2 linked regions of the Acuticoccus sediminis genome follow. The protein of the gene in region 2 interacts with the protein of the main gene of each other region in a pairwise test. Links are inferred from orthologs where the notes say so. Each region holds a gene or a part of one and is shown on either strand. Other genes may lie near its edges. The genes, in order: uvrA and uvrB.

Region 1 (14,369 bases), on a different replicon or contig from region 2:
CCGCCCGCAGGACGCGCGCGCCGAGGGTTTCGGCCGGTGTCCCCGGCAGCGTCACCGTCGCCCGCTGGCCGGGCCGGATCGCGCCGACGCTCGCCTCGTCGAGCCAGGCCGTGAAGATCAGCGATGCGGGGTCGACGACCGTGGCGACCGGCGCACCCGTCGCCAGCGTGTCGCCGACGTGGACGGGGACGTCCGTGACGATGCCGGCGAAGGGCGCGCGCACGGTGCTCTCGTCGAGCAGCGTCCTGCGCACGTCGGTGCGGGCGGTGGCGGCCTTCTCCTCGGCGAGGGCCTGGGCGACGGCGGCCCCGGCGCGGTCGCGGTCGGCCTGCGCCTGGGCGAGGGCGTCGGCGGACGCCTCCAGCGCGGCGCTGGCGATGACACCCCGGCCGGCGAGCGAGGTCTGGCGCTGGTGCTCCCGGGCGAGGCGCTCCTGCGCGGAGCGTGCCCGCGCCAGCTCGGCCCGCGCCATCTCGACGGTGCGGGCCGCCGACGCCGCGGACGCCTCGGCCGCGGCGAGTTCCGCCCTGTTGGTGCGCGGGTCGAGCTCTGCGAGCACGTCGTCGGCGGCGACCACGTCCCCTTCCTCGACGGGGAGGGAGACGATCTGCCCGGCCCCGGTGGTCGCCACGTTGGCGATGCGGCGCGCGTCGAGCGTCGCCGGCGCCGTCAGCTCGGCGACGAAGGTGGCCGGCAGGATCGGATAGTGATCGACCTGCCGCGGGATCTCGTAGCGCACGCCGAAGAGGGCGAGGCCGCAGGCGGCGACGGCGATGGCGGTCCAGAGGAACGGGAAGCGGCGCCCTCGGGAGGGCGGCCGCGGAGCCGAGAGGGTCGGCGCCATCTGCCGCGCCCGGGGCGCGGGGTCCGGCCGCGAGAGGTCCTGCGGCGTGAGATCGGAGGGGGCGCGGGGGATCGGTGCGGACGTCGCCGCCGCCCGGCCGCCGGCCTGGACATCCGCGACGTGCGCCGTCGTGCGCGCACTGTCGCGGACGGCCATCCTACTTCAACATGACGTTCCGGACTGTCGTCCGACACTGGTCCGACAGGCTTTCGCGATGCTCCGCCATGCAGCGGGCGATGCGCCCGTCGCCCGGCTCGACGCCGGTGCAGTAGCGCTTGTAGTCGTCCTTGCAGGCCTTGAGGATTGCCACCTGCTGGTCACGGCTGAGCTGCGGCTTGGCGGTCTGCGCGGCGGCGATGCCACCGGCGGTGAGCAGAGCGGCCGCGGCCAGGGCGGACACTCCTGCTCGTCTCGTCAGGCTCATGGGTCGAACTCCTGAACACTGGGCCGGCGACCGGGCCGCAAGGGCCGGTGCGCGGCGGTTTCGGCGATGATGGCGGCGAACTGCGGCGCCACCACCATCACTAATGATCAGTAACGCGAGATGGATCCGGAGCGGCTCACGCCCTGGTGCCAGGGACCCTCGGCGTAGCTCGCGCCGCTGCAGGTCCCGTTGGCGCAGCTCACCGAACCGTTGCGGTTCACGGTGTTGCCGTAGAAGCCGCGGCGGGTCGACTGCCGCGAGCAGGTGCCGCCGGCGCAGTTGACGTCGGCGTTGTAGCTCGCCGTATTGCCGTTCGGCCCGGTGACGGTGCGCTTGCGGCTGAACGCGTCCGCGTCCGAGGCGGTCCCCACGACGAGGGCGAGAGCGAGAGCGGAACCGGTCAGAACCTTGAGCATCGTAGCCTCCTGTCCGTGGGCGCCCGGCCCACCCTGTTGCTGGCGACAGGAGGAAGATAGAAAGTCATTGTTGCGATGAAATTTCACCGCTGCATCGGTTTGTCGCGATCTGTCACCATGCGTAACAATTTGTATACGAGGTCGTGAGCTGAATTTACTATATCCGTTGAGGATGCCATAGTATTGCCATGACCGTTTCTGCCGCCAACGTGGTCGTCGTCGAGGACGATCCCGACATCGCCGACCTCGTCGCCAGCCTCCTCCGGAAGGAGGGGTACGGCGTGGCCGTCGCCGGCGACGGCGCGGCGCTCGACGCCGTGATGTCCCACATGCGGCCCGACCTCATCATCCTCGACGTCATGCTGCCGGGCGAGGACGGCCTCGCCATCTGCCGCCGCATCCGCGCCCGCGACCAGGTGCCGATCCTGATGCTGACGGCCAAGAGCGACGAGATCGACCGCGTGCTCGGTCTCGAGATGGGCGCGGACGACTACGTCGTGAAACCGTTCGGCCCGCGCGAGCTGGTGGCGCGGGTGCGCGCACGCCTGCGCCGGGCGTCGGATCCGGCGCCGGTCCGCACCAACCGCCGCTACGCGTTCGACCGCTTCGTCATCGACCTCGACGCACGCCAGTTCACGACGGAGGAGGGGGACGAGGTCGCGCTGACGACCGGCGAGTTCGACCTCCTGGCGTGCTTCGTCGGCGCGCCCCGGCGGGTGCTGACGCGCGACTACATCCTCGACAAGATCCGCGGGAGGGACGCCGACCCGTTCGACCGCACGGTGGACATGCTGGTCTCGCGCCTGCGCCGCAAGCTCGACGCGGCGAGCCCTGGCTCCGCCCTCGTCGGCACCGTGCGCAACGGCGGCTACCTCTTTACCGCCACGGTTCGGCCGCTGACGTGAGGGCACCGCTCAGCCTCGGCAGCCGGATCGCGCTCATCATCTTCGCGGCGATGGTCGCGGCCTGGCTCGGCAACGTCGCCTACTACTACGCCTCGCAGCGCCCGGCCCGGGAGCCGGCGCTGCTGGCGCCCGAGCGCCTCGCGGCCATCGTCGCCCTCTACGAGACCGGCGAGAACCGCGCCGCGCTCGGCGACGCGCTGCACACCTCCGGCCTCGAGATCGACATCGAATCCGCCCCCCTCCGGCCCGGCGGCACGACCCCGCCGGAGGACGCGGAGCCGATGAGGCTCCCCGACGGGCGGACGGCGACGGTCACCCCGGTCGCCTCGACCGGGCGCCTCGTCAACCGCCTGACGCGCACGCGCCAGGGCTATCGCTTCCAGATCGGCCTCAGGACCGGCGAGACCCTCGTCATCACGGCGCACAACCCGTCGTCGCTGAACTATGCCGGGCTCCCGGTGGGGATCGTCGCGGGCCTCATCGGGACGCTGATCGCGCTCGCTTCGCTGGTGATCATGCACCGGGAGATGGCGCCGCTGCGGCGCCTGGCGGAGGCGGCGGACGCCATCGACCTCTCCGGCTCCTCGCCGCCGCTGCCGCAGTCGCGCTCCTCGGCGCCGGAGATCCGCTCGCTGGTCGCGGCCTTCAACCGGCTGCAGGCGCGCCTCGCCACGCTGGTCGCCTCGCGGATGGTGATGGTGGCGGGGATCTCCCACGACGTCCGCACCTTCGCGACCCGGCTGCGCCTGCGCCTGGAGCAGCTGCCGGACAGCGAGACGCGGGACCGGGCGGTGCGCGACGTGATCGACATCGTCGCGATGCTGGACGACGCCATCGTCGCGACGCGCGCGGGCGTCGGCGAGCTGTCCGAAGAGCTCCTCACCTTCGCCGACCTGGTGCGCGAGGAGGTGGGCGGCCGCGGCGAGCTGGGCGCGCCGGTGACGCTCGTCGTGGCGGACGACGCGACGGACGCCAGCGTCCTCGGCGACCGCCTTGCCCTGAAACGGATGATCGCGAACCTCGTCGACAACGCGGTGAAGTACGGCGCGAGGGCGCACGTCAGCCTGACGGCGGCGCCCGGGTCCGTCGTCTTCACCGTGGACGACGAGGGCCCGGGCATCGCCGAGTCCGACCGGGCGCTGCTGCTGGAGCCGTTCGTGCGACTCGAGGCCTCGCGCAACCGGGCGACGGGCGGCGCGGGGCTCGGCCTTGCCATCGTGAAGGGCCTCGTCGAGGCGCACGGCGGGTCGATCACCGTCGGCGACGCGCCCGGGAAGGGCGCCCGCTTCGTCCTCACCCTCCCCACCTTCTCGCTGTAGGGAAGGCCGCGCGGCCAGGGGGACCGCGGGGCTCGTCTCCGACGGGGTGCGGGCGGGTCAAGGGCGCGCGCAGCGCGGGCGGAGCCTTTACCCTTGACGCGCCCGCACGCCGTCACAGCCTCGGGGGGCGGGGTCAGGTCGGAAGGGTGCGAAGCGCCGTTCCGGGCTGAACCCCTGCCCGCCGGCGAGGCGGGGGAGCGCGAGGGGGAACACCCTCGCACTCGGCCGCTCCGCCCGTACCGACGCTCCGGCGAATGCGAGGCGCCGCCGCATCCCCGGCCGCCGGCGGAGCCTTCCCGACCTACTCCGCGGCTTCCCGCCGGGAGGGACGGCGCTCCAGCAGTTCGGCGAGGTAGTGGCCGGTGTGGCTTTCGGCGACCTTCATCACCTGCTCGGGCCTCCCGGAGGCGACGATGCGGCCGCCGCCGTCGCCGCCCTCGGGGCCGATGTCGACAATCCAGTCGGCGGTCTTGATGACCTCGAGGTTGTGCTCGATGACGACGACGGTGTTGCCCTGGTCGACGAGCTGCTTCAGGACGTCGAGGAGCTTGGCGACGTCGTGGAAGTGGAGCCCGGTGGTCGGCTCGTCGAGGATGTAGAGCGTGCGCCCGGTGGCCCGCTTGGAAAGCTCCTTGGCGAGCTTGATGCGCTGCGCCTCGCCGCCCGAGAGGGTGGTCGCCTGCTGGCCGATGCGGATGTAGCCGAGGCCCACCTGGTTCAGCGTCACGAGCTTGTCGCGCACCGCCGGGACGGCCGAGAAGAAGTCGCATCCCTCCTCGACGGTCATGTCGAGGACGTCGGAGATGGACCGGCCCTTGAACTCGATCTCCAGCGTCTCGCGGTTGTAGCGCTTGCCCTTGCAGACGTCGCATTCGACGTAGACGTCGGGCAGGAAGTGCATCTCGATCTTGATGACTCCGTCGCCCTGGCACGCCTCGCAGCGCCCGCCCTTGACGTTGAAGGAGAAGCGGCCCGGACCGTAGCCGCGCGCCTTCGCCTCGGGGAGGCCGGCGAACCAGTCGCGGATCGGGGTGAAGGCGCCGGTGTAGGTGGCGGGATTCGAGCGCGGCGTGCGGCCGATGGGCGACTGGTCGATGTCGATGATCTTGTCGAGGTGCTCCAGGCCGGTGATCGCCTCGTGCGTGGCGGGGACCTCGCGGGACTTGTTCAGCTTGCGGGAGACGGCGCGGTACAGCGTCTCGATCACCAGCGTCGACTTGCCGGATCCCGACACGCCCGTCACGGCCGTGAAGAGCCCCAGCGGGAACTCGGCGGTGACGCCCTGGAGGTTGTTGCCGGTCGCGTTGACGACCTTAATCGCCTTGCCCTTCTTCCTGGCGCGCCGCTTCTCGGGCAGCGGGATTTCCAGGACGCCCGACAGGTACTTGCCGGTCAGCGAGTTGGGGTTGGCGATGATCTCGTCGGGCGTGCCCTCGGCGGTGATCTCGCCGCCGTGGACGCCGGCGCCGGGGCCGATGTCGAGGACGTAGTCGGCCGCGAGGATGGCGTCCTCGTCGTGCTCCACGACGATGACGGTGTTGCCGAGGTCGCGCAGGCGTTTCAGCGTGTCGATCAGGCGGGCGTTGTCGCGCTGGTGGAGGCCGATGGACGGCTCGTCGAGCACGTAGAGCACGCCGGTGAGGCCGGAGCCGATCTGCGAGGCGAGGCGGATGCGCTGGCTCTCGCCGCCCGACAGCGTCCGCGACCCGCGCGAGAGCTGCAGGTAGTCGAGGCCGACGTCCACGAGGAAGCGCAGGCGCTCCTGGATCTCCTTCAGGATCGCCCGGGCGATCTCGTTCTGCTGCGCGGTCAGCCGGTCGGGCAGGGCGTTGAACCACGGCGCCGCGTCGCGGATCGCGAGCGCCGAGACCTCGCCGATGTGCTGGCCGCCGACCTTCACCGCGAGCGCCTCGGGCTTGAGGCGGTAGCCGTGGCAGGCCGGGCAGGGCGCGTCCGACTGGTAGCGCGCCAGCTCCTCGCGCACCCACTGCGAGTCGGTCTCGTTCCAGCGGCGCTCGATGTTGGTGATCACCCCCTCGAAGGTCTTCGCGGTGGTGTAGGAGCGCAGGCCGTCGTCGTAGGTGAACTTGATCTTCTCGCGCTTCGATCCGTAGAGGATCACCTCGCGCACCTTCTCCGGCAGGTCGTGCCAGGGCGTCGTCATGTCGGCGTCGTAGTGGGCGCAGATCGCCTGCAGGGTCTGCGTGTAGTAGGGGCTCGTGTTGCCGGTGCGGGCCCAGGGGAGCACCGCGCCGCCGGCGAGCGTCAGTGACGCGTCGGGCACGACGAGGTCGGCCTCGAAGGTCAGCGTTGTGCCGAGCCCGTCGCAGGTCGGGCAGGCGCCGGTCGGCGCGTTGAACGAGAAGAGGCGCGGCTCGATCTCGGCGATGGTGAAGCCGGACACCGGGCAGGCGAACTTCTCCGAGAAGACGATGCGCTTCGGCTTGTCGCCTTCGGTCTCGTCGGCGAACTCGGCGACGGCGATGCCTTCGGCGAGGCCGAGCGCGGTCTCCAGGCTGTCGGCGAGGCGGCTGGCGAGGTCCGGACGGGTCGAGACGCGGTCCACCACGACGTCGATGTCGTGCTTGTACTTCTTGTCGAGGGCGGGGGCGTCCTCGATCTCGTAGAAGGTGCCGTCGATCTTGACGCGCTGGAAGCCCTTCTTCTGCAGCTCGGCGAGCTCCTTGCGGTACTCGCCCTTGCGGTCGCGCACGATGGGGGCGAGCAGGTAGAGCCGCGTCTTCTCCGGCAGCGCGAGGATGCGGTCGACCATCTGGCTGACGGTCTGCGCCTCGATCGGCAGACCCGTCGCCGGGGAGTAGGGGACACCGATGCGCGCCCACAGGAGGCGCATGTAGTCGTTGATCTCGGTGACGGTGCCGACGGTGGAGCGCGGGTTCTTCGAGGTGGTCTTCTGCTCGATCGAGATGGCGGGGGAGAGGCCGTCGATCTGGTCGACGTCCGGCTTCTGCATCATCTCGAGGAACTGGCGGGCGTAGGCCGACAGGCTCTCGACGTAGCGGCGCTGGCCTTCGGCGTAGATGGTGTCGAAGGCGAGCGAGGACTTGCCGGAGCCGGACAGACCGGTGAACACGATCAGCGTGTCGCGCGGCAGCGAGACGTCGACCCCTTTAAGGTTGTGCTCGCGCGCCCCCTTGACGACGAGCTTGCGGTCCGCAGCGGCGCGCGCGCGTATGGTCATACCAAGGACTCCGGGGGAAACCTGTTGGTCCAAAACTGGAACATCGACGGGCGATGGTCAATGCTACAGATGGACCTTGCACCATTGTTCCGCAAATCCACAGGCCGCAGGGGAGAGTTGACCGCTGCCCGGCGGCTGGCGCAAACCGCAGCGACCCGCGACCAGACCCGAGGCATTCCGTGGACGTCCTGACCCTGCACATCGGCCACATGAAGACCGGCACGACGTCCCTTCAGGCCACCTTTCGCGACAATGCCGCGACGCTGGCCGCGCACGGGCTGTACTATTACGGCAAGACGCGCACGAACCACGCCCTCGTCCGACCCTTCTCGAAGCGCACCAAGGCGCGCAACGAGTCCAAGTTCCTGAAGGAGTACCGCAACGAGGCGAAGGCGAACCGGCTGCCGCAGGGGCTGATCAGCTCGGAGACGCTGCTGCGGCTCGCCCCGGACGAGATCGAGGCCTGCCTCGCGTCGATGCGCGACATCGCCGGACGGGTCCAGGTGCTGATCTACGTGCGCGAGCCGGTGGCGCTGGCGATCAGCGCGGCGCACCAGGGGGTGCGCTCTGGGCGTCCGCTCGCCGAGATCGAGGCGCAGCCGCGCATCCTCAACCTGACGCAGATCATCACCCGCTGGCGCAGCGCGGTGGGCAAGGAGAACATGATCGTGCGTCCCTTCGACCGGGCGCAGCTCGCCAACGGCGACGTGATCGACGACGCGCTCAGCGTCCTCGGCTGCGCGTCGGCAGGCCCGGCGCTCCAGCGGCAGGCGGTGAACGAAGGGCTCTCCGTCCTCGGCATCCACATGCTGGACCGGGCGATGGCGCGGATGCCGGACCGCAAGATGCCGTACGACCAGCAGCGCGCCTTCAACTTCATCAAGGGCCCGCGCTACGTGCTGCCGGAGGCCGCGCTCGACCGGGTGCGCAAGCGCTCCGCGCCGCATGTCGCCTTCCTGCGCGAGGAGTTCGGCATCGAGCTGCCGCCGTCGACGGAGCGGCCGAGCGCGCCTCTGGCGCTGTCGGAGGCCGAGCTCGCCTCGCTCGCGGAGGTCTTCCACGAGATCAACGCCTTCGCCTACCGGCTCGACCGGTCGGCGCTGGGCCGTGTGCTCGGCACGCGGATGCCCTACTCGAACCGCTTCAAGGACGAGGATCATCCGCTGCGGGCCAAGCTCGCCAAGCTCGGCGTTCTCGACGAGCTCGCCGCGCAGGTGGCGACCGACGAGGACGACGCCGAGGCCGAATAAGGCTCTCGGCTGGGGATGTATGCTGCGTGACGGACGGTCCACTGTGGACCAATTCACCGTCGCGCTTTCTGATTCGCCGCGGTGCGCTAGGGTGCGCGCCCGAAGACTGGAGGGACCGGCATGGCTGGGAGCGTCAACAAGGTGATCCTGATCGGCAATCTGGGGGCCGATCCGGAAATCCGTCGGACACAGGACGGCCGTCCGATCGCCAACCTGCGCGTCGCGACGTCCCGGACCTGGCGCGACCGCGGGACCGGCGAGCGACGTGAGAAGACCGAGTGGCACCGCGTGGTGGTGTTCTCGGAAGGCCTCTGCCGCGTGGTCGAGCAGTACATGAAGAAGGGGATGAAGCTCTACATCGAGGGTGAGCTTCAGACCCGCGAGTGGGAAGACCAGCAGGGCCAGAAGCGCTACACGACCGAGGTCGCGATCCAGAACTTCGGCGGCACCATCGAGATGCTGGACAGTCGCGGCGGTGGTGGCGGCGGCGGCGACTACGGTGGTGGCGGCGACTACGGCGGCGGTGGCGGCGACTACGGTGGCGGCAGTGGCGGCGGTGGCTACTCCGATCGCGGTGGCGGCGGCAGCAGTAGCGGCGGCGGCTATGGCGGCGGCAGCGGTGGCGGTGGATCGCGTCCCTCGTCGCCCGAGCCGTTCGACGACGACATCCCGTTTTGATCGAGGTCCGCGCCTCGGTCAGCGCCCCGGGGTCGCCGCGGCGGGCGAACGAGGACGGCTGCGGGTCGGCCGGCCTCTACGCCTGGGTGATCGACGGCGCGACCGGCCTCGGCGACGAGGCGCTGCTCGACGCGCCGAGCGATGCGGCCTGGCTCACCGCCGTGCTGCACGAGGCGTTGATGGCGGGCGCGGAAGCCGAGACGCGGCCGCTGGAGCTGCTGCGGTCCGCCGCGAACGTCGCCACCGAGCGCTTCAACGCCGAGCGCCGCCGTGCGCCGCGTGAGCGCTACGAGGTGCCGACCGCCGCCGTCATGCTCGCCCGGTTCGGCGACGTGATCGAGATCGTCGAGCTCGGCGACTGCGGCCTCTGGATCGAGACCGACGGCGTGATGCACCGCGTCGGCGGCTCCGACCAGCAGCGGCAGTGGGAGAATGAGAGCGCCCGCCGGCTGATGGGGGGCGGTCAGGGGCGGACCCCCGAGGTCACGGCCTACCTGCGCACGGTGCGCAACACTGCCAACACCCCCGAAGGCTATCCCGTCTTCGCGCCGGATCACGGCAGCGTCCGCCGGGCGCGTCAGCATGTCTACGGCGCGCGCCAGGGCCGGGCGCTGCTGATCACCGACGGCTTCGAGGCGGCCATCGACGACTACGGCCTCTACGACGGCGCCGGCCTGATGGCGGCCGTGGAGGGCGACGTCGACGGGACGCTCGCGACGATCCGCGCCGTCGAGGCGGACGACCCGGACTGCACGCGCTACCCGCGCTTCAAGCGTTCCGACGACGCGACCGCCCTCATGCTGCGCTTCGCCGCCGACTGACACGCGAGCCTCGCCGCCGCGCCGTTCCGGTTCCCGCACACGCAATCTTCCGGTCGAGACCCGTCGCGGGCACCCCCGCGTCGACGGCGCGCCGGAACACGCTAGGACGAAGGCGCCGACAGGGCCGGGGCGGCGCGGGACGGGTCCGGCATCGTGCCGAACGCGTGGGCGACGAGGGCCGCCACGCGCGCCTCGCCCGGCGGCTCGTTGGAGAGGATGCGGAAGATGATCGGCGCGATCACCGTGTCGATGAGGTATTCCACGCCGGGAAAGTCCTCGCCGCGTGCCGCCGCCCGTTCGCCGAGCAGCTCGAGCTGGTTGCGGGTGACGTTGCAGCAGGTGCCGCTCCGGTTCTCCGCGGTGCTGCCGATCACGTCCCTCAGGACGGTCCGGCCCGGCCCGCTCGCCATCTCGTCGGCGAACTGCGTCACGTAGAGGAGCACGTCGCGCTGGGCGCTGCCGGTGTCCTCCGGAGGGGTGTCCGGCCGCAGGCGCTCCACCGCCACGTCGGCCAGCAGCTCGCCGAGGTCGCCCCAGCGTCGGTAGATCGTCGACGGCGTCACCCCAGCGCGCGCCGCGATCGCCGGGACGGTGATCTGGGCGCGGTCGATTTCGCCGAGGAGGGCGTTGACGGCGTCGTGCACCGCACGCTGGACGCGGGCGCTGCGGCCGCCGGGGCGGGGCGTCGGTCGGGTGTCGGTGGTCGCGTCGCTGTCCATCTCACGCATATCTGCATTGCTCGGCCACTAACGCAAAATATTTGCATTAGCACCCAAGCGGGTCGATCCTTAACGCAATGATTTGGCATTAAGGTGAGCCCGTGTCCATGACATCCTCCCCATGCATGACGGTTCCGAGCCGTGGCGCGGCCGGAACCGGCGCCGCGCCGGCGTCGATCCTGACGTCCGCGGCCGCTGCGCCGTCCGTCTCCGCCGTCGCGGGTACCGCGCCCCGGGCGGGGAGGGCGACGCTCGGCTTCCACGCCGCGGTTCTCGGCACCTACTTCGCGGCCGCCGTCGCGCCGACGCCGCTCTACGTCCTCTACCGCGAGGCCTTCGCCCTCTCCGCTGGCCTCCTCACGGTCGTCTTCACCGTCTACGCCTTCACCCTGCTCGGCGCGCTCTTGTTCATGGGCTCGCTGTCCGACCGCTTCGGCCGGCGCCCGGTGATCTTCGCGGCGCTCCTCCTCCAGGCGACGGCGATGCTGATCTTCCTGCGCGCCGACGGGCTGGCCGCGCTGCTCGTCGGCCGCACGATCCAGGGCTTCGCGACCGGCATCGCGGTGTCCTCGCTCGGCGCCGCGCTGGTCGACTGCGACAGGCGGCTCGGCGCGCAGGTGAACGGCCTCGCCCCGCTCCTCGGCATGGCGCTCGGCGGCTTCGGCTCCTCGGTGCTGGTGACGTACGCGCCGGAGCCGCTGCATCTCGTCTACGGCGTCATCCTCGCGCTCTGCCTCGCCGAGGCCGCGCTCACCTTCGTATTCCCGGAGACGAACGCCGAGCGGGTGGCGACGCCGGTGTCGCTGGTGCCGCGGATCCGGATCCCGGAGGCGGCCCGCACGGCGATGCTGCGCATCACGCCGCTCAACGTCGGCCACTGGGCGCTCTGCGGGTTCGCAATGTCGCTGATGCCGGGGGTCGTCGCCCGCGCGACGGGTATCCACAGTCCGCTCCTCGGCGGGGCGATCGTGGCGAGCGTGTTTCTTCCGGCGGCGTTTTCCTCGCACGTCCTGCGCGGCGTCGCGCCCCACGCCATCGTGCGCTTCGCCGCGCCGCTGTCGATGCTCGGCATCGCGCTCGTCGTGACGGGCGTCCACCTCGGGGCGCCGGCGCTGGTGGTCGGCGGGCTGATGGTGCTCGGCCTCGGTCTCGGCGGGAATTTCCTCGCCATCATGCGCACCCTCGTCCCGCTGGCGGCGGCGCACGAGCGGTCCGAGATGATGGCGGCCTACTTCCTGCAGTGCTACCTCGCGATGTCGATCCCGGTGCTGGTCGCGGGCTTCGCGGCGCGCAGCGTCGGCCTCGCGGCGACGGTCGACGGGCTCGGCGCGATCTGCGTTCTCCTCATCGCGGCCGGCGGCGTGGCGGTGGTCGGCGGCGCCCAACAGGCCCGTCTTGCCGGCGAGAGGGCCTGACCCGCGGCATTTGCGCATAAGGGTTGCGGATAGTCCCAGCTCTTAACTGGCAAACGAGGCCTGAATCGCCTAACTGAGAGACTCCGGTAAGGGGAATGTGCGCGTGAGTGACGAGACGGCGAACGGTGGTGGCCCGATGGACCCCGGTGGCGGCAGCCCGCCCGCGGGCGGAGAGGGAATCTCTGGCGTCTCGATCACGACCGAGATGGAGAAATCCTTCCTCGGCTACGCCATGTCCGTCATCGTCAGCCGCGCGCTGCCCGACGTGCGCGACGGCCTCAAGCCGGTGCACCGGCGCATCCTCTTCGGGATGCACGAGGGCAACTACGAGTGGAACCGGCCCTATAAGAAGTCGTCCCGCATCGTCGGTGACGTCATGGGTAAGTACCACCCGCACGGCGACAGCGCGATCTACGACGCGCTGGTGCGCATGGCGCAGCCGTTCTCCATGCGCGTGCCGCTGGTGGACGGGCAGGGCAACTTCGGCTCCGTCGACGGCGACGCTCCGGCGGCGATGCGTTACACCGAGGTGCGCCTGCAGAAGGTGTCCACCACGGCGCTGATCCAGGACATCGACAAAGACACCGTCGACTTCCAGGACAACTACGACGGTTCCGAGCGCGAGCCCGTCGCCCTGCCGGCACGGTTCCCGAACCTGCTCGTCAACGGCGCCGGCGGCATCGCCGTCGGCATGGCGACCAACATCCCGCCGCACAATCTCGGCGAGGTGATCGACGGCACGATCGCCCTGATCGACAATCCCGCGCTGTCGATCATGGAGCTGATGGACTACATCCCCGGTCCGGACTTCCCGACCGGCGGCATCATCCTCGGCCGGGGCGGCATTCGTTCCTCCTACGAGATGGGCCGCGGCTCGGTGCTGATGCGCGGCAAGGTGCGCGTCGAGCCGATCGGCTCGGGCCGCGAGGCGCTGATCGTCGACGAGATCCCCTACCAGGTGAACAAGGCCACCATGGTGGAGAAGATCGCCGACCTCGTGCGCGACAAGCGCGTGGAAGGCATCTCGGACCTGCGCGACGAGTCCGACCGCGACGGCATGCGCGTCGTCATCGAGCTGAAGCGCGACGCGAACGCGGACGTGGTGCTGAACCAGCTCTACCGCTACTCGCCGCTGCAGACCTCGTTCGGCGCCAACATGGTCGCCCTCAACGGCGGCCGGCCCGAGCAGCTGAACCTCAAGGACATCCTGTCCGCCTTCATCGCCTTCCGCGAGCAGGTCGTCGCGCGGCGCACCAAGTTCCTGCTGGCGAAGGCGCGCGACCGGGCCCACGTCCTCGTCGGCCTCGCCGTGGCGGTCGCCAACATCGACGAGGTGATCCGCCTCATCCGGACCTCGCCGGACCCCGCGACCGCGCGCGAGCAGCTGATGACGCGCGACTGGCCGGCCCAGGACATGGCGCCGCTGATCGCCCTCATCGCCGACCCGCGCCACCGCCTGCAGGAGGACGGCACCATCCGTCTCTCCGAGGAGCAGGCGCGCGCGATCCTCGACCTGCGCCTGCAGCGCCTGACCGCCCTCGGCCGCGACGAAATCGGCGACGAGTTGAAGAAGCTCGCCGACGAGATCGCCGACTACCTCGACATCCTGTCCTCGCGCGCCCGCGTGCAGGGGATCATCAAGGCCGAGATGCTGGCCGTGCGCGACGAGTTCGCCACGCCCCGCAGGACCGAGATCATGGAAGGCGGGCCGGACCTCGAGGACGAGGACTTCATCAACCGCGAGGACATGGTCGTCACCGTGTCCCACGCCGGCTACATCAAGCGCGTCCCGCTCGACACCTACCGCGCGCAGCGCCGCGGCGGTAAGGGCCGGACCGGCATGTCCTTCAAGGACAACGACTTCGTGGCTCGCCTGTTCGTCGCCAACACGCACACGCCGGTCCTGTTCTTCTCCTCGCGCGGCATGGTCTACAAGGAGAAGGTGTGGCGCCTGCCGCAGGCCGCGCCGCAGTCGCGCGGCAAGTTCCTCTCCAACATCCTGCCGCTGCAGGAGGGTGAGCGCATCACCTCCATCCTGCCGCTGGTGGAGGACGAGGAGACCTGGGGCGACTACGACGTCATGTTCGCCACCACGCTGGGCAACGTGCGGCGCAACAAGCTGAGCGACTTCACCAACGTGAACCGCGCCGGCAAGATCGCCATGAAGCTCGACGACGGCGACGGCATCGTCGGTGTCGCCATCGCGACGCCCGACCACGACGTGATGCTGACCACCGCGCTCGGCCAGGCGATCCGCTTCCCCGTCTCGTCGCTGCGCGTCTTCCTGGGCCGCAACTCCTCGGGTGTGCGCGGCATCACGCTCGGCAAGGGCGACAGCATCATCTCGATGTCGATCCTGCGCCACTTCGAGACGAC
Region 2 (14,452 bases):
GTGGATGAAGGCGCGGCCGATGGAGGTCGCGTCCGCGCCGAGCGCCATCGCCTTCAGGATGTCCTGGCCGGAGCGGATGCCGCCGTCCATGTGGATCTCGATCTGGCCGCCGACGGCGTCGAGGATCGGCGGCAGCATGTCGATGGACGCCGGCGCGCCGTCGAGCTGGCGGCCGCCGTGGTTGGAAACGGTAATCGCGTCCGCACCGGTGCCGACGGCGATCCTGGCGTCGTCCGGATCGCCGACCCCCTTGAGGATCAACGGGCCGCCCCAGCGCTCCTTCACCCATTCGACGCTCGACCAGTCGAGCGTCGGGTCGAACTGGGAGGCGGTCCAGTCGGACAGCGAGCCCATGTCCGTCACGCCCTTGACGTGGCCGACGATGTTGCCGAACTGCCGGTGCTTGCAGCCGAGCATCTTCATGCACCAGGCGGGCTTGGAGGCGAGCTGGGCGATCACCTTCGGCGTCATTTTCGGCGGGGCGGAGAGGCCGTTGCGGAGGTCCTTGTGGCGCTGGCCGAGGATCTGGAGATCGAGCGTCAGCACCAGCGCCGAGCAGCCGGCGGCCTTCGCGCGCTCGATGAGGTCGGCCGCGAAGCCGCGGTCGCGCATGACGTAGAGCTGGAACCAGAAGGGCTTGGTGGTTGCTGCCGCGACGTCCTCGATCGAGCAGATCGACATGGTGGACAGCGTGAACGGCACGCCGAACTTCTCGGCGGCGCGGGCGGCGAGGATCTCGCCGTCGGGGTGCTGCATGCCGGTCATGCCGACGGGGGCGAGGTACAGCGGCAGCGAGCGCGTCTCGCCGAGGACCTTGGCCGAGAGGTTGCGCTTGTCGATGTTGCGGGCGACGCGCTGGCGCAGCTTGATGGCGGCGAAGGCGGCCTCGTTGTCGCGGTAGGTGCCCTCTGTGTACGACCCGGAATCGGCGTAATCGTAGAACATCCTGGGCGTGAAACGCCGGTGTCGCTCGCGCAGGTCCGCGATCGTGAGAGTGGGTGCCACGGGAAACCTCCTGGCCGTTCGGCCTCTTGCGCGGGATACTAACTCAGCTTTTTGCGAAGCGCACACCTCGCCGCCGCCTCCGGCGCGGCATGCCACAGCTGCGCGGCCGATGCGACACCGGCTGGACGGCATGCGCCATTTCGATGCAAGAAATCGTTGGACACGGGCGCCCTTAGGCCGGCCTTTGGCGCCGAGCCCGGTGGCTCACGTGCAGAACGGGACGGCGCGTTTCGGCACAAGCGGCCCGGTCCGAGAAGGATGAGTTTTGATGACTGCGTCGACCACCGCCCCCCTGATCGTCCATTTGCACGTTCCGAAGTGCGCGGGGACGAGCATCAACACGGCGCTCTCGAACCATTTCCGTACCCGCGCCTGCAGCCTCGCCAACGGGCGGGAGGCGGCGGCCTACACCGAGACGCACGACCCGGCGTGGATCGAGGCGAATCTCGACGCGATCTTCGGCCACCTCACCTGGGGCGCCCTGAAGGAGCACGCGCGGCCCTACGTCTATCTCTCGGCGCTGCGCGACCCGGTCGACCGGGTGTGCAGCTACTTCAACTACGTCCACCAGACCGAGGACCATCCGCTGCACGGGCTGCTGAAGCGCGAGCTGCGGGACATCAACCTCCTCGACGCGGCGTTCCTGGAGCGCAATCCGGGCGTGAACAGCGCGTGGTCGAACAACATGTCGAAGGCGCTGTCGGGCCTTCCCAAGATCAAGGTGAAGGACTGGCAGGGGGCGAGCCGCCAGATCGTCGACGCGATCCTCGACGGCCGCTTCGTCGTCGGCTCGCTGGGACATGTGACGAATTATCTGCGCGAGCGGGGCGTCGTGTCGGGCGAGCTGCCGCGGCAGAACGTGACGGACGAGGCCAAGGCGGACGACTTCTTGCTGGCCCGCCCTGCCTATCTAACGCCGGAGGTGCTGATGCTGCTGCACCGCAAGAACGTGCTCGACGTCCGCCTGATCTCGCTGGTGGAGCACGCCAACCGCATCCGCGCCGCCCGCCTCGCCGCGGCGGCCTGAGCGCCGCCCCTCCTCCCGCACTTCGCGCCGGGCGAACCGCAACGCGGGCGGCGGGCGGACGGGTCGTCGATGCCGTGCGAATCGCTGTCGCGGCCGGTGGCGGCGCGGCCGGACGGGCTGGGCGTGCGGGGAGGCTTCGGGCACAAAAAAACCCGCCGGACGGGCGGGGTTGGGTGGTACCGACACCTGGGTTCGAACCAGGGACCTCTGGATCCACAATCCAGCGCTCTAACCAGCTGAGCTATGTCGGCACGGAGCTGCGACGGGTCGTTGCCGCGTCGGTGGGGAGCATATGGCACATAAAAAGCGCGTCGGGAAGCCCGACGCGCTTTCACTTTGGACTTACGCGAATGGGATTACGCGTTGAACTTGTGAGTCGCGCGCTCCCAGGCCTCTTTCATCGGGCCGGAGGTCTCGGAGGCCAGCTTCTGCGCGGTCTCCTGCATCTCACGGGCCTGAGAGGCGAAAGCCTCGAACTGCTCACGCGCGAACTTGGTCTGCAGCTCGACGGCCTCCGAAACGGTCTTCGCGCCGGCAACTTCCTTCGCAAAGGCGAAGACGCGATCGGTGTTGGCCTGGGCCTGATCGATCAGCTTCAGGTTCAGCTCGGTGAACGACTTCCGAGCGGTCTCGTAGGTATCTTCCATCATGTCAGTCGCCTCCTCTGCGGCGTTGCGGGCATTTTCGTAAACTTGACGGGCCGTGGAGATGCCTTGTTCGGCCATCTCACGGACCAGCTTGGGGGTATCGTACCCCGGAAGGGCGGACGCGAACTGGTCGGTCGCCTTATCGGCAGCCTTGAATGCCTGGTTCACGACGGTGTCCGGGGTCGGAATGTTATCTTCGATCGACATTTTGACCTCCTCAACGGATCGCGGTTGTCAGAGCCGCGGCCATTATGACCGCGGTTCATTCGCCGCTGCCAACCCCTATGTAGCGCACCCATTGTGCAGTGCAACATATTTTTTGCGGTCGCTCAGAGTTGACCACCCGACGGGACGCTGCCTTGCAAAATCGTCGGGGGAAAACGACAAACGCGGCGATATTCCCCGCGTCCGCGTTGCACCCAGTTTAACACAATGGCAGCAAAGGTTGGTCGCAGTATTGGAAACTCACGTTACGGCAAGGAGATGGCATGGAGGCGGACGCTCCGATCGATATCGGCCGATTGTCACGGCCCGAAGCCGACGCGTTCCGCTACATTGCAAAGGCGCTCGGCGCGCAGTTTGCCGGTGACCTGCCCGATGATCTCGACCCCGACCCCCTCTCCCGCTTCGCCGGCGAAGTGTTCACCACGCGGTGGGACAAGCCGAAGGGTTCGATGCACGACGTAGCCCCGGTCGACGAGAAGGCGTGCGCCCTGCTGGAGCGCCTGCCGATCGCCTGCGTGGTGATCGTCAACGACGACATCGCCTTCATCAACCGCGCGGCCGTGATGCTGTTCGGCTATTCGTCGGCGAACATCCTCGAGGCCGCCGGCGGCACGGGGGCGCTGTTCGCCAGCGGCCGCCGCGAGCAGCCCGGCATCATGACCATGCGCACCGCCGAGGGGCAGACCTTCGGCGCCCGGGTCACGATGGCGACGATCGAGTGGGGCGGCGAGAAGGCGATGCTGCTGACCGCCCTGCCCTCGGAGGCGCCGTCCGGCGACGCGCGGGAGGGCAAGGCCGAGGAACCGAGCATCGACCCGCTGCTCGCGGTGATGGACGCCAACCCCGACCCGATCGCCATCGTCTCGCGCGGCGGGCACGTCGAGCTCTACAATCGCGCCTTCGAGGCGTTGCGGCCGGGCCGCAAGCCGGTCCGGCTCGAGGAGCTGCTGGACGCCGGCGACCTGCGCCACGTGTTCGACGTGATGAACCTGTCCTTCCTGCTCGCCGAGGGACCGGCCCGCTCGCCGAAGCCGGTGACGGCCGGGCAGGACCAGTATGCCCTGAGCGTCGGCGCGCTGCGGGAGCAGCAGCTCGCCTGCCTCGTCTTCCACAAGGTTCCGCCGGCACAGGCCGCCGCCGACGAGGCGGATGCCCCCGAGCCCGAGCCCGAGACACTGGCCATCGAGCCGCCGGCCGCCGTCGAGGCGCGCGTCGTGGCCCTGGACCAGACGGGCGCTCGTTCGGATGACGTGGAGGTGGTCGAGGTCCCGCGGGTGATCGAGGCGGAGCCGGTGATCGAGGCGGTGGCCGTGGAGACACCCGTCGGGGAGACCGCCGAGGACGAGGAGGCAGCGGCCCTTCCGGGCACGCCGCTGATGCGGGCGGTGCGCGACGTCAGGCGGCTGGTCCACGACGCGGCGGTCCTGCTCGTCTCGGACCGCGACGAGCTCGCCGAGGAGCCGGCCTCCCGCGCGGGCGACGAGGAGGTGGACCTCCTGCGCCTCGTCCTTCTCACCATCGCGACGCGCGGCGAGCCGCGCGCGGTGCTCACCGTGCGGCGCGACGGCGCGTCGATCGTGGTCGATGTCCCGGGGGCGCCGGAGCGCGCACTGGAGCGGGTCTCCGGTTCGGACCGCATCGCGACCCTCGCCGGGGTCGCGCATCGGACGGTCACGGTGGATCTGGCAGGGTCGGTGACGATTGCGCCCGCGGAGGATGTCGCGGACACGGACGTCGAGGAGAACTGAAGCGCCCGGGGCCCGTGCGCGAAGGCCCGGTCCGGCCACCAGTCCCTCCGGCGGCCCGCGCCTTGCAGCGCGAGGGCCGAGGCGGCGGTCAGACGGTGACGGGGTCGCGCAGTTCCTGCTCGGGCATCGGCACCCGCGGCTCGGACTTGGACTGACGGATCGTCAGCGACGTGCGCACACTCTCCACATTGTCCGCGGACGTCAGCGTCTCGATGATGAAGTTCTGGAACGAACGCAGCGTCTCGGTGATGCAGAAGAGGACGAAATCGACCTCACCGGACACCATCCAGGCATCGCGAACGATGGGCCAGGCGCGAAGCTGTTCCTCGAACTTCACGAGCTCGGCTTCGGTCTGGTTCTTGAGGCCGACGAACGCGAAGGCGGTCAGGTCGTACCCGAGCTCCTTTTCGTCGATCAGCGTGCGGTATCCCGTGATGATACCGTTCTGCTCCAGGGCACGGACGCGGCGCAGACACGGTGGCGCGGAGATCCCGGCGCGCCGCGCCAGTTCCACGTTGGTCATGCGCCCGTTGCTCTGCAACGCAGCAAGGATCTTCCAATCTACGGAGTCGAGGCGGACTTTCATGGCGGACGCGCGTATGCTCGCTTCTATTCAAGCTTGAAGGTTTGAGGACTTGTATCCTTTGGGTCCTACGTCAACCGTCCCTTCGCAAGAATTCTGTTCACAAAATGATACACCGGGGCGATCGCGCTGCCTCATTGTTTCAGCAGCGGGAAAGATAGGACATCACAGACAGGCTGTCGCCATCGCACGACGGTTACCATTCCGATATAGCGCCGTTGTTGCAGAAGAGTTCCCTCTGCCACCCCAATTAGATTCAGAAACTGTTCTCGTCATTGCTGCCGGGCGACAGAGTTTGACCCCTGCCCGGGCCATCGCCCGGCTGCCGTCGCCGCGGCCCTTCGTCCTCGCCCTGCAGCCGGTTTACTGGCGCCCGCGCGACTTCGACATGATCTGGGCGCCGCGGCACGACCGCCGCTGGGTAGACATCGCATTGCCGCCGCGGCTCGAGACGATCACCGCCCCCTCCGCCGTCGAGGCGGCGGACCGAGAGCGCGGCGCCGCCCTCATCGCGGCGCGGCTGCCGGAGCGGCGACCGCGCCTCGTCGGCGTCCTCGTCGGCGGCACGACGTCGCGCGACCGGTTCGGCGAGGCCGAGGCGGCAGCGCTCGGCGCGGCGCTCGCGGCGTTCGCCGCACGGCACGGGTGCGCCCTCGCCGTCACGGCGTCGCGCCGCACCGGGGCGGCGCAGACCGCCGTCCTGCGGGCCGCCCTCGCCGCGACGCCTCATACTTTCGTCGACGCCGGCGACGACGACGCCTCGCTGGCCTACGCGGGAATCCTCGAACTTTCCGATGCACTTATCGTCACGGCGGACTCCGTCGCGATGCTGAGCGACGCCGCGACGACGGGAAAACCCATCCTCGGATGGCGAATCGGTCGTGGAAAAGCGAGATTCGAAAAATTCTACAGCAGCCTGATCGCGTACGGTGCGATGCGCTGGTTTGCTGGGGATTTCCCCCAATGGTCCTATATTCCGTTGGATTCGGCCGGCGTGATCGCTGAGGCGTTGCGGTCCCGGCTGGGGTTGTCCAATGTTGCAGCGCAGCACAAATAGAGGTGCGTCGGCCGGCCTGTCCTCGCGAAAGGCGATCTTCATGAGTGATTCCGAGAACAACATCGTCAGGACCAAACTGCTGATCATCGGCTCGGGCCCCGCGGGGTACACGGCGGCGATCTATGCTGCGCGGGCCATGCTCGAACCGGTACTGGTCGCGGGCATCCAGCCCGGCGGGCAGATGACGATCACCACGGATGTCGAGAACTATCCCGGCTTCGCCGACGTCATCCAGGGTCCCTGGCTGATGGAGCAGATGCGCGAGCAGGCCGAGCACGTCGGCACGAAGATGCTCTACGACCATTTGACGGCGGCCGACCTCAGCCAGCGCCCCTTCCGGTTCGAGGGCGACAGCGGTACGAGCTACGTCGCCGACGCCGTGATCCTCGCGACCGGCGCCCAGGCCAAGTGGCTCGGGCTGCCGTCGGAGGAGCAGTTCAAGGGCTACGGCGTGTCCGCGTGCGCCACATGCGACGGGTTCTTCTACCGCGGCAAGAAGGTCCTCGTGGTCGGTGGCGGCAACACCGCCGTTGAGGAGGCCCTCTACCTGACCCATCACGCCGACAAGGTGACGCTCGTTCATCGCAGGGACAGTCTGCGTGCCGAAAAGATCCTCCAGGATCGCCTGTTCGCGCATCCGAAGATCGACGTGATCTGGAACGCCGAGATCGCCGAGGTCGAGGGTGCGCACGATCCTCTCGGCGTCACCGGCGCCACGCTGCGGGACACGGTGACGGGCGAGGAGCGCAAGGTCGAGGTGGACGGCGTCTTCGTCGCCATCGGCCACGCCCCGCAGACGGAGCTGATCAAGGACCAGCTTCGGCTCCGCTCGTCCGGGTATGTCTGGACCGCGCCCGACTCCACCGCGACGTCGGTCGACGGTGTCTTCGCGGCGGGCGACGTGACGGACGAGATCTTCCGTCAGGCCGTTACGGCGGCTGGCATGGGTTGCATGGCGGCGTTGGAGGCCGAGCGCTGGCTCGCCGCCAACCCGGCACGGCAGAACGAAACACTCGCGGCCTGAGGCCGCCACGCCCCCGAGCGGGCCTTGAAGGCAAGACAAGATGGACTGGGACAAGCTGCGGGTTTTCCATTCTGCTGCGCGCAAAGGGAGCTTCACGCACGCCGGAGAGGAACTCGGCATCAGTCAGTCGGCGGTCAGCCGTCAGGTGCATGCGCTCGAGCAACAGGTCGGCGTCGCCCTCTTCCACCGGCACGCCCGCGGGCTGCTGCTGACGGAACAGGGCGAGAAGCTCTTCCGCACGACGAGCGGCATTGCGCGTGAGCTGCAGGCGGTCGAGGGGGCGCTGGTCGACTCCCGCGACCGGCCGCGCGGCGTGCTGCGCGTGACGACCACGATGGGCCTCGGCACGACGTGGCTCTCCTCGCGCATCGCCGACTTCGTGGAGACCTACCCCGAAGTCCAGCTCCTGATGATCTTCGACGACAACGAGCTCGACATCGGCATGCGCGAGGCGGACATCGCCATCCGCTGGCGTCAGCCGACGCAGCCGGACCTCGTCCAGCGCCGCCTCTTCACGGTGCACTTCCACGTGTACGCCTCGAACGGCTACATCGCGAAGTACGGCGCGCCGGGGACGCTGGACGAGCTGGATGGCCACCGCCTGGTGACCTTCGGGCCGAACCCTCCGGGCTACCTGCGCGAGCTCAACTGGCTGGAGATCGCCGGCCGCTCGGCGGACGATCCGCGGCCGGCGAACGTGCGCATCTCCAACATGCCGGCGATGAAGAACGCGATCGCGGCGGGCGCCGGCATCGGCGTCCTGCCGGACTTCATCGTCGAGCGCGACGCCGACGACCTGGTGCGGCTCGACCTCGGGGCCGAGGCGCCGACCTACGACCTCTACTTCGTCTATGCCGAGGAGTTGCGCTCGTCGGCCCGCGTCCAGGCCTTCCGCGACTTCATCGTGGAAAAGGCGGAGGGATGGCGGTTCTGACCGCCACCACCGCGGGGACGGACGCCGGCGCCGAGCCCGCACGGGCCGCCGGGGCACGCCGGCGCGTCGCATGGCTCGACGCGGCGCGCGGCGTCGCGATCGTCGCCATGGTCCTCTACCACGGCTCGTTCGACCTCCTGTTCTTCGGCTACGTCGACTGGCCGGTGACGTCGCACCCGCTGTGGCGCGCCTTCGCGGCCGGGATCGCGTCGACCTTCCTGTTCCTCGTCGGTGTCAGCCTGGTCGCCGCGCATGGCAACGGAATCCGCTGGCGGCCCTTCCTGAAGCGCCTCGCATGGGTCGTCGCCGGCGCGGCGGCGGTCACCATCGGGACGGCCTTCGCGATGCCGATGCCGATCTACTTCGGCATCCTGCACGCCATCGCCCTCTTCAGCGTGCTGGCGCTGCCGTTCGTGCGCGCGCCCGTGGCCCTGACGGCGGCCGTCGCGGCCGTCGTCTTCGTGCTTCCGCACGTATGGCGCGACGCGCTCTTCTACGCCCCGTGGGCCTACCCGTTCGGCCTCGCCCCGCACATGCCGGTGACGTTCGACTACGAACCGATCTTCCCCTGGTTCGCGGTGACGCTTCTCGGCGTGGTGGCGGGACGCCTCGTGCGGCTGGTGCCGGGCGAGAAGCCCGTCGGGCCGGTCTGGCGCAGGATCGCCGTGCTGGGGCGCTGGAGCTTCCCGATCTACCTGCTACACCAACCTGTGTTGTTCGGGGCACTGATGGGGATCGCGATGCTGACCCGGCCCTGAGGCCCTGTTCATCCGAGGTTGGCACGGCCTACGCTATGGACGCTTCGTGTTCCGAGCCTTGGAAAGTCCTTCCCTTATGGTGCCGCACTGCGCCCGGCTCTTGGTGGCTCTGGCCATCGTGACGGCACTGCTGACGACGTCGCCGGCCGATGCCGGGCCGCTGCCGGGCTTCGCACCGGAGGTCGGGGCGGGCGTCGAGCTGGTCCAGGGCTATTGCGGGCGGCAGAATTTCGTCTGCCAGCGCAACTTCGGCCAGGGCCGCCGCTACCGCCGCTGCATGGCCCGGAGCGGCTGCGCGGTGCGGGGCGGCGGAAACGGCGGCGGCAACCGCTGCGAGGCGCGCGCCCGCTTCTGCGCCCGGCGCTTCCAGAACGGATCGCGCCAGTTCAACCGGTGCATGCGCCGCGGCGGCTGCTGAAATCCGGCCGACACGCTGAATAACGCGACTCGTGCGGCGCCACGCATTGGAGGTCGCGGCCGGCTGTGCCATATGGTGCTGACGGCGCAAGGGAGCGGACCTGTGGAACGCACGCGCAAATCAGATCAGACAGGCTCGATCGAGACGTGGGCGAACGAGCTTGGAACGGACGACGCCGGCCTCCCGGAGAGCGACGGCGCCGAACCCGCACGCGCGCCCGCCTCCAGGGCCGGGAACGGGACCAAGGCCCCCGCGAAGGCTGCCACGGCGAAATCCGCCAAGTCCGGCGGCAAGACCGCGAAGGGCGCCAAGACCGAGGGTAAGACCCGCGCCAAGGGGAGCGCCGCATCCGGCCGCACCTCGCGCGGGACGTCGATGGGCGGCAAGGCCTCGGCCCGTGACCGCGCCGCGTCCGGCCTCAACCCGGTCGCCGGCCTCGACATCGCGCTGGAAGACGCCGAGGCGCTGCCCGACAGCGGCGCCACCGCGACCGTCGCCGCGCTCGAAAGCCTCATCCAGAACGGCCGGCCGGAGTTCCGCGCCGGCGAATGGACTCCGCACCGCCCGCCCCGGCCGGACAAGTCCGAGGGCGGGGTCCCGCTGGACCTCGTCTCCGAGTACGAGCCCAAGGGCGACCAGCCGCAGGCCATCGCCGAGCTCGTCGAGGGACTGAAGCAGGAGGACAAGACGCAGGTTCTCCTCGGCGTCACCGGCTCCGGCAAGACCTACACGATGGCCAAGGTCATCGAGGAGTTGCAGCGTCCCGCGCTGGTGCTGGCGCCGAACAAGACGCTGGCGGCCCAGCTCTACGGCGAGTTCAAGTCCTTCTTCCCGAACAACGCCGTCGAGTATTTCGTCTCCTACTACGACTATTACCAGCCCGAGGCGTACGTGCCGCGGACGGACACGTACATCGAGAAGGAATCGTCGATCAACGAGCAGATCGACCGGATGCGCCACTCCGCGACGCGCGCCCTGCTGGAGCGGGACGACGTGATCATCGTCGCGTCCGTGTCGTGCATCTACGGTATCGGCTCGGTCGAGACCTATACGGCGATGACGTTCTCCATCCAGGTGGGCGAGCGTCTCGACCAGCGGCAGCTTCTGGCCGACCTCGTGGCGCTGCAATACAAGCGCTCCGACGCCAACTTCATCCGCGGCACCTTCCGCGTGCGCGGCGACACGGTCGAGATCTTCCCGGCGCACTACGAGGACCGGGCCTGGCGCGTGTCCCTCTTCGGCGACGAGGTGGAGTCGATCACCGAGTTCGACCCACTGACGGGCCGGAAGTCCGAGGAGATGGAGCTCGTCAAGGTCTACGCGAACTCGCACTACGTCACGCCGCGGCCGACGCTGCAGCAGGCGATGAGGTCCATCAAGGAGGAGCTGCGGCACCGCCTGGTGGAACTGAACAACGCCGGCCGCCTCCTCGAGGCGCAGCGGCTGGAGCAGCGCACGCGGTTCGACCTCGAGATGCTGGAGGCGACGGGCGTTTGCAACGGCATCGAGAACTATTCGCGCTACCTGACGGGCCGCAAGCCCGGCGAGCCGCCCCCCACCCTCTTCGAGTACCTGCCCGACAACGCCATCGTCTTCCTCGACGAGAGCCACGTGACGGTGCCGCAGATCGGCGCCATGTACAAAGGTGACTTCCGCCGCAAGGCGACGCTCGCCGAGTACGGCTTCCGCCTGCCCTCCTGCATGGACAACCGCCCGCTGCGGTTCGAGGAATGGGACATGATGCGCCCGCAGTCCGTCGCCGTCTCCGCCACCCCCAGCGGGTGGGAGATGGAGGAGGCGGGCGGCGTCTTCGTCGAGCAGGTCATCCGCCCGACGGGCCTCATCGACCCGCCGGTGGAGATCCGCCCGGCCAAGCACCAGGTCGACGACGTGCTCGGCGAGATCCGCGAGGTGGCGGACAAGGGCTATCGCACGCTCGTCACCACGCTGACCAAGCGCATGGCCGAGGACCTCACCGAGTACCTGCACGACAACGGCGTGCGCGTGCGCTACATGCACTCAGACATCGACACGATCGAGCGCATCGAGATCATCCGCGACCTCAGGCTCGGCACCTTCGACGTGCTGGTCGGCATCAACCTCCTGCGCGAGGGGCTCGACATCCCCGAGTGCGGCCTTGTGGCGATCCTCGACGCCGACAAGGAAGGCTTCCTGCGATCCGAAACGTCGCTCATCCAGACCATCGGCCGCGCGGCGCGCAACGTCGACGGCAAGGTGATCCTGTACGCCGACCACATGACGGGCTCGATGGAGCGCGCCATCGGCGAGACCAACCGGCGCCGCGAGAAGCAGCTCGCCTACAACGAGGAAAACGGCATTACGCCGGAGTCGGTGAAGCGGTCCATCGGCGACATCCTGGAGAGCCTCTACGAGCGCGACCACGTGCGCGTCGACAAGGGGATGGCCGAGGCCGCCCACGGCGCCATCGGCCACAACATGGCGGTCACGGTCGAGGACCTCGAGCGGCGCATGCGCGAGGCGGCGGCGAACCTCGAGTTCGAGGAGGCGGCGCGCCTTCGCGACGAGATCCAGCGCCTGCAGAAGACCGAGCTCATGCTCTCGGCGGACCCGATGGCGCGCCAGCGGGACATCGAGATGTCGGCCGGCCGCTACTCGGGCGAGCGCGACTACAACGCCTCGGCGACGCTCAAGACCCGCGCCAAAAAGCCGGACCTCGACAACATGGGTCCCGGCACCGACCGAGGTCGCGTCCGCCGCGCCCCGCTCCTCGACGGCGTCGAGGACGAGCGCGACCTGCCCCCCACCCGCGCGCGAAAAAACAATCTCGACGAGATGACAGTGAAGCGCACGGAGAAGTACAAGGCCAAGGCGCCGCCGCCGAAGCCGGACGACGACCCCGGCGTCGTCCTGCGCCACAAGGTCGGCGTGGGCAGCTACGAAGACCCCGCCGACGAGAAGCGGCGCGGACGGCGCAAGAGGAAGACCGGGCGGCCGGGAAACTAGCCGCGCGGCCATCGCCTCGGCCACCGCCCCCGCGACCCGGGGGAACGGGTCATGTCGAAGCAACCGTTGTCATTGAATCGTTTCGGTACGTGAGGCGCCGATGAGCACGCACACCACCCAGACCCCTGAGCTCGAAGTCATCACGAAGCTCAAGGCGGAACCGCCGAAGCTGCACAAGGTGCTGCTCCTCAACGATGACTACACGCCGCGCGAGTTCGTCGTGCGGGTGCTGAAGGCCGTCTTCCGCATCGGCGGCGAGACGGCCTACACCATCATGATGACCGCCCACCAGAAGGGCTCGTGCGTGGTGAGCGTGTACCCGGCGCAGATCGCCGAGACCAAGGCCAACGAGGCGAACGCGATGAGCCAGGACGCCGGCCACCCGCTGCAGTTCACCACCGAGCCCGAGGAATAGGCCCGCCGACCGGATTGTTTTTCAGCGACCGGCTCTTTTCAGGGTAAATCATTGAAAGCTAACGAGAAATCCCGGTCCCGCCGTCGAGGCGGCCGGGATTTCTCGCGTCTCCATGTCCGTGATGGAGGGGAACTGCGCACCCTGTGATCTCTAGCACAGGGTGCCGGCGGGATGTCCCCCATCTCATGGTTGTCGCCGGGACAGACCGGCCTCGAACAACACGGAGACAGACATGACCATCAAGACCGCCATCCTCGCCGCCGTGATCGGGCTCGCCACCGTCACCGGCGCCAACGCCGCCTACTCCGCCCCGCTGGGCGCCCCCGCCGCGCAGGCGGACGCCGGGATCACCCTGGCCGGCTATCACGGCCACGGCTATGGCCACAAGTACCATCACCGCAAGTACTACAAGCAGCACGTCTACTTCGAGAAGCACTGCTACAAGAAGAAGTACAAGGTCTACAGCCACCACCACCACGGCTACGTCTACAAGTTCAAGACCGTGTGCTACAAGCAGCCGGTGTACTACTAAGCGGGAGGGGCCTTCGGGCCCCTTTTTGCGTGGCCCGGCGGCATGGAGCGGCGCGTCCCGTGCGCCCCGCCTACGCCTGGTCCGCCCGCGCCACCGCCCGCAGCACGGCGCGGACGAAGCGCTCCCGCTCCGGCGGCAGCGGCTTGTTCGCCAGCGCCGCGACATGCGCGGCGAGGAAGTAGCCCGTCAGGCGGAAGCCGTCCGCCAGCGTCGCCGCATCGCACAGCGCGTCGCTCGTCAGGAAGGCCGGGAGCGGCAGCATCCGGTCCGCGTAGCGCGCGCCAGGCCCCCTGCCCACCGCCCGCCCCGTGCGCGGCGAGACGTAGACGAGGTCCTCCGTCGCCCCCGTCGCCGCGCAGTGGCTGAGGTCGAGGCCGAAGCCGAACTCGTCCAGCACGATCAGCTCGAACCGCACCCCCGCCTCCCCCGCCGCGCGCGGCAGCGCGAAGGCTTCGATCAGCGCGTTGGCGGCCGCGTAGAGGCGCGGATGCGGATCGCGCTCCGGCAGGAAGGCGAGGAGCGAGGCGATGGAGCCGATCCCGAACGCGCCCCAGGCGCTGTCCATCACCAGCCCCGCGCGAGCCTCGATCAGCTCCAGCGCGAAGGTGCCGAGCTGGTCCTCCAGCCGTCCGCGCCACGTCACCTCGACGCGGTTGCCCGGCTGCACCAGCGCACGCATCGTCTTGGAGCGCGCGCCGCGCACGAGGCCGGAGGCCCGCCCCTCGTTCGGCGTCAGCACCTCAATGATCTTGGAACTTTCGCCGAGCGGGCGCGCGGAGAGGATGAGGGCCTCGTCCTTCCACTCCATCAGCGCGCCGCCCGGACCATGCGCGTCCCCCGCTCAGCGGGAGAAGTCGAGGCCCATCACGCGGTAACGCTCGGGATCGTCGGTCCACCGCGGACGCACCTTGACGAACAGGAAGAGGTGAACGGGCGCGCCGACCAGCTTGGAGATCTCGTATCGCGCGGACATCGAGATGGCGCGGATGGTCTTGCCCTTCTCGCCGAGCACGATCTTCTTCTGCCCGTCACGCTCGACGAAGATCGCCTGCTCGATGCGCACGGACCCGTTGCGCAGGCTCTTCCACGTCTCT

What was found.
Region 1: the proteins of uvrB (region 2) and uvrA interact in binary tests that used the Escherichia coli proteins (3 or more experiments, as listed by UniProt). The link is inferred for Acuticoccus sediminis from one-to-one orthologs.

What each region holds. Positions count from the first base shown.
Region 1 is NZ_QHHQ01000006.1:303,162-317,530, forward strand. Bases 4,010-7,412 are described here. They hold uvrA (excinuclease ABC subunit UvrA), read right to left. Parts: upstream 7,111-7,412; coding sequence 4,210-7,110; downstream 4,010-4,209. Other genes in these bases: DLJ53_RS25410 (hypothetical protein), read left to right, coding at 7,290-7,412. Outside these bases: DLJ53_RS25380 (efflux RND transporter periplasmic adaptor subunit), read right to left, coding at 1-1,000; DLJ53_RS25385 (cysteine rich repeat-containing protein), read right to left, coding at 1,002-1,268; DLJ53_RS25390 (hypothetical protein), read right to left, coding at 1,376-1,684; DLJ53_RS25395 (response regulator), read left to right, coding at 1,873-2,589; DLJ53_RS25400 (HAMP domain-containing sensor histidine kinase), read left to right, coding at 2,586-3,908; more of DLJ53_RS25410, read left to right, coding at 7,413-8,360; ssb (single-stranded DNA-binding protein), read left to right, coding at 8,481-9,038; DLJ53_RS25420 (protein phosphatase 2C domain-containing protein), read left to right, coding at 9,035-9,859; DLJ53_RS25425 (TetR/AcrR family transcriptional regulator), read right to left, coding at 9,961-10,587; DLJ53_RS25430 (MFS transporter), read left to right, coding at 10,686-11,993; gyrA (DNA gyrase subunit A), read left to right, coding at 12,130-14,369. UniProt on the Escherichia coli protein: The UvrABC repair system catalyzes the recognition and processing of DNA lesions. UvrA is an ATPase and a DNA-binding protein. A damage recognition complex composed of 2 UvrA and 2 UvrB subunits scans DNA for abnormalities.
Region 2 is NZ_QHHQ01000010.1:55,386-69,837, forward strand. Bases 9,126-12,611 are described here. They hold uvrB (excinuclease ABC subunit UvrB), read left to right. Parts: upstream 9,126-9,498; coding sequence 9,499-12,411; downstream 12,412-12,611. Other genes in these bases: DLJ53_RS30475 (hypothetical protein), read left to right, coding at 9,127-9,426; DLJ53_RS30485 (ATP-dependent Clp protease adaptor ClpS), read left to right, coding at 12,512-12,611. In the rest of the region: DLJ53_RS30425 (alpha-hydroxy acid oxidase), read right to left, coding at 1-1,005; DLJ53_RS30430 (sulfotransferase family 2 domain-containing protein), read left to right, coding at 1,274-2,032; DLJ53_RS30440 (phasin), read right to left, coding at 2,389-2,886; DLJ53_RS30445 (nitrogen regulation protein NR(II)), read left to right, coding at 3,168-4,652; DLJ53_RS30450 (Lrp/AsnC family transcriptional regulator), read right to left, coding at 4,741-5,238; DLJ53_RS30455 (ELM1/GtrOC1 family putative glycosyltransferase), read left to right, coding at 5,531-6,292; trxB (thioredoxin-disulfide reductase), read left to right, coding at 6,333-7,316; DLJ53_RS30465 (LysR family transcriptional regulator), read left to right, coding at 7,357-8,250; DLJ53_RS30470 (acetyltransferase domain-containing protein), read left to right, coding at 8,238-9,008; more of DLJ53_RS30485, read left to right, coding at 12,612-12,826; DLJ53_RS30490 (hypothetical protein), read left to right, coding at 13,059-13,358; DNA repair protein RecO, read right to left, coding at 13,429-14,166; GTPase Era, read right to left, coding at 14,200-14,452. UniProt on the Escherichia coli protein: The UvrABC repair system catalyzes the recognition and processing of DNA lesions. A damage recognition complex composed of 2 UvrA and 2 UvrB subunits scans DNA for abnormalities.